DNA from 2 places in the Streptomyces sp. NPDC052721 genome. Region 2 is predicted to be linked to the other one. Evidence: riboswitches for the same ligand, from Rfam matches in the RefSeq annotation. Region 2 holds a riboswitch; the other holds the start of a gene.
What was found. Region 2 has a riboswitch for cyclic di-AMP ahead of AB0L21_RS18755 (C40 family peptidase). Riboswitches for the same ligand answer to the same signal wherever they lie in the genome.
Positions count from the first base shown of each region.

Region 1: another riboswitch for cyclic di-AMP. It lies ahead of AB0L21_RS33230 (M23 family metallopeptidase); the one in region 2 lies ahead of AB0L21_RS18755 (C40 family peptidase).

Region 1 covers NZ_JBFATL010000047.1:66,382-69,949, reverse strand. The annotation lists gene AB0L21_RS33235 (aldo/keto reductase) at 1-592, opposite strand, end outside; gene AB0L21_RS33230 (M23 family metallopeptidase) at 686-1,723, opposite strand; cyclic di-AMP (ydaO/yuaA leader) riboswitch at 1,735-1,900, opposite strand; gene AB0L21_RS33225 (PP2C family protein-serine/threonine phosphatase) at 2,142-3,323, opposite strand; tRNA gene AB0L21_RS33220 (tRNA-Met) at 3,448-3,521, shown strand.
Region 2 covers NZ_JBFATL010000018.1:7,092-10,659, reverse strand. The annotation lists gene AB0L21_RS18770 (helix-turn-helix transcriptional regulator) at 1-186, opposite strand, end outside; gene AB0L21_RS18765 (ATP-binding protein) at 400-855, shown strand; partial or broken gene AB0L21_RS18760 (LysE family translocator) at 1,534-1,647, shown strand; gene AB0L21_RS18755 (C40 family peptidase) at 1,655-2,128, opposite strand; cyclic di-AMP (ydaO/yuaA leader) riboswitch at 2,132-2,362, opposite strand; gene AB0L21_RS18750 (hypothetical protein) at 2,703-3,008, opposite strand; gene AB0L21_RS18745 (ATP-dependent Clp protease proteolytic subunit) at 3,016-3,568, opposite strand, start outside.

The DNA of each region.
Region 1 (3,568 bases), on a different contig from region 2:
CCTGCAGGGGGCCCTCGTAGGTGTCCCGGGAGACCAGGTTGTAGTGCGGCTGGAGGGCGACGTAGCGGGCGAGGCCCTCGCGGTCGGAGAAGTCGAGGGAGGCCCGCAGCCGCTCGGGGCTGATGTTGGACGCGGCGATGTGCCGTACCTTTCCGGCCTTCACCAGCTCGTCCAGCGCGCCGATGATCTCCTCGACCGGCACCTCGGGCTTGTCGAAGTGGGTGTAGTAGAGGTCGATGTAGTCGGTGTCCAGGCGGCGCAGGGAGGCGTCGGCGGCGGCCTTGATGTTGGCGGCGGACAGCCCCTGGTACTGCGGGTGCTGGCTGACCTTGGTGGCGATGACGACGTCGGAGCGGTTGCCGCGGGCCTTGACCCACTTGCCGATGATCGTCTCCGACTCGCCGCCCTGGTTGCCCTCGATCCAGGCGGAGTAGGAGTCGGCGGTGTCGATGAAGTTGCCGCCCGCGGCGGTGTAGGCGTCGAGGACGGCGAAGGAGGTCTGCTCGTCGGCGGTCCAGCCGAAGACGTTGCCCCCGAGGGAGAGCGGGAAGACCTCAAGGTCGGAAGAGCCGAGTTTACGAAGTGACGTCATACGTCATGTCAACACCGGCGGTGGGTGATCGCATCCCACCGCCGGGGCGGCGTTCCCGCCAAGTTCCCGCAAAGATTCCCGCACGGAGGACCGTCAGGGGGTGAGGCCCTTGTCGCGCAGCCACGCCATCGGGTCGATGCCGGTGGCCTGGCCGCCGGGGTGGACCTCCAGGTGGAGGTGCGGGCCGGTGACGTTGCCGGTCGCGCCGACGCGGCCGATCACCTCGCCGGTGCCGACCTTCTGGCCGACGGAGACGCTGATCGAGGACTGGTGGCAGAACCACAGCTCGGTGCCGTCGTCCAGGGTGAGGATCGTGCGGTAGCCGTAGGAGCCGGCCCAGCCCGCCTCGGTGATCGTGCCGCTGTGCACGGCCTTGATCAGGGTGCCGGTGGGGGCGGCGAAGTCGAGACCGGTGTGGTAGCCGGAGGACCACATCGCACCGGCCTGGCCGAAGGTCGAGGTGATCGTGTACGAGGAGGTGGGCAGCGTGTACTGCTTGGCCAGCCGGGCCAGCCGCTCCTCCTCGGCCTTCTTCTCGGCGGCGGCCTCCGCCTTCTCCTTGGCCGCGGCGGCCTTGGCGGCGGCCTCCTTCTCGGCCTGGGCGGCGGCGTCGGCGCTCTGCTTCTCGGCGGCGGCGAGCGCGGCGGCGGTGGCCCTGCTCTCGGCCTGGCCCTGCTGCTGCTCGGCCTGGGCCATGATCCGGTTGCGCAGCGCCTCGCCCGCGTCGGCGGTGTCCTCGCCGGCGGCCGTGGCCACGCCGACACCGCTCAGTGTGGCCGTGGCGGCCTCGGCCGGCTGGGGATCGGCGGAGTCGTCGTCGAAGAGGGAGCCGACCGAGGGCAGGTCCGGCAGGGAGATGGGGACCGGCGGCTTGCCGGTGTTGGCGCTGGCCATACCGCCCGCGCCGACCGCGGCCATGACGCCGACGCCCAGGACGGTGGAGCTGCGGGCGAAGCCACCGCGCTGCTTGGCTACGCGATGCCGGCCACGCACCGGGGCGACGGACTCCTCGGTGGGGTTCCACTCCTCCCAGGGGCCCTCCTCGGCGTGGTAGGCGCCGTACCCGAAGGTCTCGGGCTCGCGCTGTGCCGGAATGAACGGGGCTTCTGGGACAGGCCGGTTGGACGCCACGCGGGCGTGCTCCTTTCCTTCCTTTCGCCTACCGGGTTAGCTGACGGGTTCGGAGCAGGAAGGTCTCCTACGCGCGTATACCGGTCGTGGACTCCGTGAGTTCACTGCGGCATCCGCGTGATTCACCCCAGGGTGGTGGTTCCCCGGCTCCCTCGCGGGATTCGGCGCGTGCGCACGGAGCCGCCTCTTGTGACGGCTGTGACGACCGCGCTGCGTTATCGAACGTTAATAGACCTGCCAGTCACTTTCCAAGCCGTTCGGCTTGATCATTCCCGTCTTTACCGGCGATTTATCGGCCACTACCCCGCCAAAACGGGCGAGTTGACCGAGCATCGATCCCGTTCAGCAGCCACCTTCGGTTTTGATGGTGACTCAGATGTTATGCGTACGGCGCTCGCCCGGTCACCTTCGGTGACGTTCAGGGCCGTCGTACGGCGAGCAGCGCCATGTCGTCGGTCATGCCGCCCCCGGAGTGCCGGCGCACTTCCTCGGCGAGCCGGCCGACCAGCGCGGCCGGGCCGGCGAAGGTGCGCCCGGCGAGCCGCCGTTCGGGGTCGTAGAACCGGCCGTGGGCGTCCCGGGCCTCGGACAGGCCGTCGGTGTGGAGCAGCAGGGTCGCGCCGCTCGGGAAGGCGGTCTCGGTGGCCCGGTCCGGCCACAGCCCGAGGTCGCCCATGCCGAGCGGCAGCGCGGGTTCGGCGGGGACCAGGGTGCGCAGGGTGCCGTCGGCGTGCAGCAGCAGCGGTGGCGGATGGCCGCGGTTGACGATCCGTACGACGCCGTCGTCGTGCGGGAGTTCGGCGAGGACCGCGGTGGTGAACCCCTCGAAGGCGTCGATCCCGTCGCGCCGGGTGCCCTCGCGGGCCAGCGCCCGCTCCAGCCGTTCGGCGACCGCCTCCAGCGTGGCCTCCTGCTCGGCCGCCTCCCGGAACGCCCCGATCACCACGGCCACCGCGGCGACCGCGCCCATGCCCTTGCCGCGCACGTCCCCGACGACCAGCCGGACACCGTACGGGCTGTCCTGCACCGCGTACAGGTCGCCGCCGATGAACGCGTCCTGCCGTGCCGCCTCGTACCAGGCGGCGATCTCGTAGCCGCCGATCCGCTCGTCCGGCTCCGGCAGGACGGCCCGCTGGGCGGCCTCGGCGATCTCCCGGGCGGAGGCGAGCCGCCGGTCGCCCCGGCGGACCACCCGGTTGATGGCGACGGCCAGCAGGGCGACCGTGGCCACGGTGACGACGTCGGTGAGGGTGCCCACGGCCGGATGGACCCCCGCGTCGGTGTGCACGGCGTAGGCGGCGGCGAGGGAGGCGAGGCCGGTCAGGACGGTGGTGCGCAGCGCCGACAAGGGCGCGGCGACCAGTGGGGCCGCTGTGAAGAACGGGACGGCGGTGAAGTCGTCCGGGGCGAGCAGGCCGTACAGGACACCGCAGACGACGAGGAGGGCCGGCAGGGCGCGGGCCAGGGCACGGGGGCTCGGACGGCGGCGGGCGCGCACCGGCGCCCGCTCGTCCCCGAGGCCCGGGTCGGGCACGGGGTCGCCGGGGAGCCTGCCGCCCGCCCTGGCGTACGGGCTCTCCTCCACCTTTCCAGGGCGCACCGCGTGTCTCCCACTTGTCCGACGTACCTCCAGGTTTCCGGCCCCCGGGGCGGGCGGCGACCGGTGTGGGCCGAAAGGGGTGTGCGAGCGGTCCCGCGCATGGCGTACACTGGAGTCACAACGACGCGGGGTGGAGCAGCTCGGTAGCTCGCTGGGCTCATAACCCAGAGGTCGCAGGTTCAAATCCTGTCCCCGCTACTGAAGGCTCAGGGCCCGGAATCCCAAGGATTCCGGGCCCTGAGTGT
Region 2 (3,568 bases):
GGCGTCGAGCAGTAACCGCAGATCGGCCGGTTTCACACCGCTGGCGCCGGTCTCGATGCGGCTCACCTTCGACTGGTGCCAGCCGACCAGCCGGGCGGCCTCACCGCTCGTGAGCCCCGCACCGGTACGCAGCATGCGCAGTTCGGCGCCCAGTTTGCGGCGGCGCACCGCCGGACCGTTCTGCATGGGCTCCTCCTTACTCCTTCCGGGCCGCCCACATACGGTCTCGCGTCGCAGAGTTCACCGCTTCGAGCGACAGATATATGCATATCTTGGTGGATCGCTCCCCGTGACCGGCCCGTTGGTGGCAGTCTGGCGAACAAGCACCAGTCCGGGACCGTACTCGAACCCTCCGCCACTTGTCGGACCACGGCCCCGTGGGAAAGGGACGACGTCGCCATGGCAGACCACCTGGAAGCATCCGTCACTCTGCCGAGCGATCCAGCCTCGGTCTCCGCGGCCCGCTCCTACGTCGTGGGCACGCTGGCGGAGTGGGGCCTGCCGTCCGACACCGACGTCGCCGACACCGTGCGCCTCATCGTCTCCGAACTCGCCACGAACGCCGTACAGCACACCTTCGGCCAGTCACCCACCTTCACGGTCGACATCGCGCTGCACCATGACGAACATCTGCGCATCGGTGTCACGGACAGCCACCCCCGCTTCCCGAAGAGACTGCCCGCCGCCGTCCAGCAGGACAACGGCCGCGGCATGGTCATCATCCGCTGGCTCACCGCGGAGTGCGGCGGCAGACTCCGCATCCGCCCCACGCGAGAGGGCGGCAAGACGGTCTCGATCGAACTCCCCTGGACGATCCCGGCGGCCCCGGTACCGGCGGGCCAGCAGGAGCCGTAGCCCTCCCGGACGGGGCCGAGGCGTTCCTGGACCGGGCAAGCGGCGCACGGCGGACACGCGTGGCCCACGGCTCGGCCACGCCCGGCCCGCCGGCGCCCCCAGTCAGATGCGCCCGCCCGAACGCTTCCCGCAGCAGCGCCCGGAAGGCGTCCACCGCAGCGGCCCTCTCCTCCGCGCGGTACGCCACCGGGATCGTACGGCGCAGCCGCCTGCCCTCCAGAGGCCGCACCGCGACGGGCGTGGTCGCGGTCCGCGCCACCATCTCCGGTACGACGGCCACCCCCAACCGGCACTGACCAGCGCGCGGCGGCGGCAGCCGCGACGAGGGGCTGGGACGCGCGTGTCCCGAGGCGATCACCGGGACCAGCTCCTCCACCGCGACCGGCTCCAGACGGTACCGGCGTCGGCACCAGGATGGCTGTGGCCGAGTGACAGGCATGAGTGAGTGTCAAATCACCCTCGCAGGCGCCGCCACCGCGGTAACCCCGGCGCCGCCACCGCGTAACCCCGGCGGCGGCAGCAGACGCACCCCGGCGGCCGGGAAGGCGCCGAGCCGCTGTGCGCCCCCGGTGAGCCCGGTCAGCCAGGCCAGTTCGTGCCGGGCCCGCTCCAGTTCGGCCGGTGGCCACGCCGGGACCGTCCAGGCGCCGGAGAATGCCGCGGCCGGGACCACCCGTCCGCTCCGGCAGGTGGCTGCGCCGGCCCCGGGCCGCCCGTGGGCTGCAGGCGGCACCGGGGGTGGCGCTGACGGCGCTGGGAGCGGCCCTGCTGCTGGAGTCGCTCCTTGCCTGACGGCGGGTCAGCTGACCCGGCCGTACCAGACGCTCCTCGTCCAGATCTTCTCGAGCTTCACCACGTCCCCGGTCTTCGGGGCGTGCCAGATCTTGCCGTGACCGGCGTAGATGCCGACGTGGTAGACGTAAGAACCCGAGTGGAAGAACACCAGGTCGCCCGCCTTGCGGCTCCTGGCGGAGATGTGGTGCGTCTTGTTGTACTGCTGGGCGGCGGTGCGCGGCAGCTTCTTGCCGGCCTTCTTGTAGGAGTAGAGCGTCAGCCCCGAGCAGTCGAACCTGCGCGGCCCGGTGGCTCCCCACGCGTAGGGGGCGCCCTTCTTCGAGGCCGCGACCTTGAGTGCTTTCGTCGCCATGGTCGCGGCGGAGGCGTCGGTGGCGAGGCCGGGCACCGCGATCGAGCCGCCCACGGCGGCAAGGGTCAGAGCCGAGGCCGTGCCGGCCCGGGCCATCAGCGACGGGACACGATTGAGCGCAGTCATGCGCAACCCTTCGTCAGCCGCCTGTGAAGGATGACCTGTCGGATTCGGGCTGGCGAAGTAGCCCGGCCGCGTTGCCGCGGCTTCACCCCAAGGGTTGCCCGGAGCCGACGCCCGTCCGTGTCGTACAGACGAACATCAGTTCCGGCGACCCGCCTTGCTTGGGTCCTCCACTCCTGCCGATCCACTCCGTCGACCGGTCATCCGGGCGGCGGCAGGACTCGGCGTCCGCCCGGATCGCCCCGCCGCGGTGGCGGGGGCTTGTCGTCAGACAGGGATCTTGGCTCACGACTGTCCGAAAATCCCAACGGAATCGGGGATTTGTGGCGTTACTCACCACTCACCCGTTCGGGTGGACACTGCTCTGTTCGAGCGTCCGTCAGATCCCGGACGTAGCCCCCGACCTGGGGCGAAGCGTCTTCAGGCGGCTCGTGTGGTCGCGTGCCGCGCAACTCGGCAGGCCCGCGAAACGATCTGGATGTACACCGGTCGGCGGTACGTCGTTCGGACCGTTTCAAGTCCCTTCCGGACGGCGCGTGTCGACGCGCGGGCCCCCGGACCGCAAGGAGCGTCCGCCTCAGCCGACGCCGTCCGGCGGGAGCGTGACGCGAGCGGCCCGGCGCTCACCGTCCAGCACCCGCAACGCCCGTGCCAGCGTGTCCCCGTGCAGCTCCGTCTCGCCCCGCTGGTGCATCAGCGCGAGCGCGTCGCGCAGCTCTGCCGCCTTGCGCACCAGGGCCTGGGCCGCGCGCAGCCCGCGGTAGGTGTCCCCGGGCCGGGCCGGGTTGATGCGGCCCAGCAGGTCGACCGCCTCCAGGTAACGGTCGATCAACTCGCCCTCCGCGCGGGTCAGCGCGGGCAGGGGCGGGAGGTCCGGCAGCATGAGCGGCTCACCTCGCGTCCGGTGCGCCGGGCGTGTCCCGGCGGCTCGGCACGATGCCGTCCACCAGACCGTAGGCGACCGCCCCGGCGGCGTCGAGGATCAGGTCGCGCTCCAGATCCTCGTGGACCTGCCCGGCCGTGCGCCCTGTGTGCCGCGCGAGCATCTCCGCGAGCGTCGAGCGGATCCGGGTCAACTCGTCCGCCTGGATGAGCAGGTCACTGGGCTGTCCGCGCACCGGCTCGGGCAGTGCGGGCTGCTCGATCACCATGCGGGCGCCGGGCAGCGTGAACCTCTTGCCCGGAGCGCCGGCCGCGAGCAGCACCGCGGCCGAGGCGCCGGCCTGGCCCAGGCAGTACGTCACCACGTCACAACTGACGTACTGCATCGTGTCGTAGATCGCCGCCATGGCGTCGAACGAGCCGCCCGGCGAGTTGACGTACAGCGTGATGTCCCGGTCCGGCGCCGTGTGCTCCAGGTACATCAGCTGCGCCGTGACGTCGTTCGCGGCCGCGTTGTCGACCGGCGTGCCGAGGAAGACGATCCGGTCCTCGAAGAGCTTC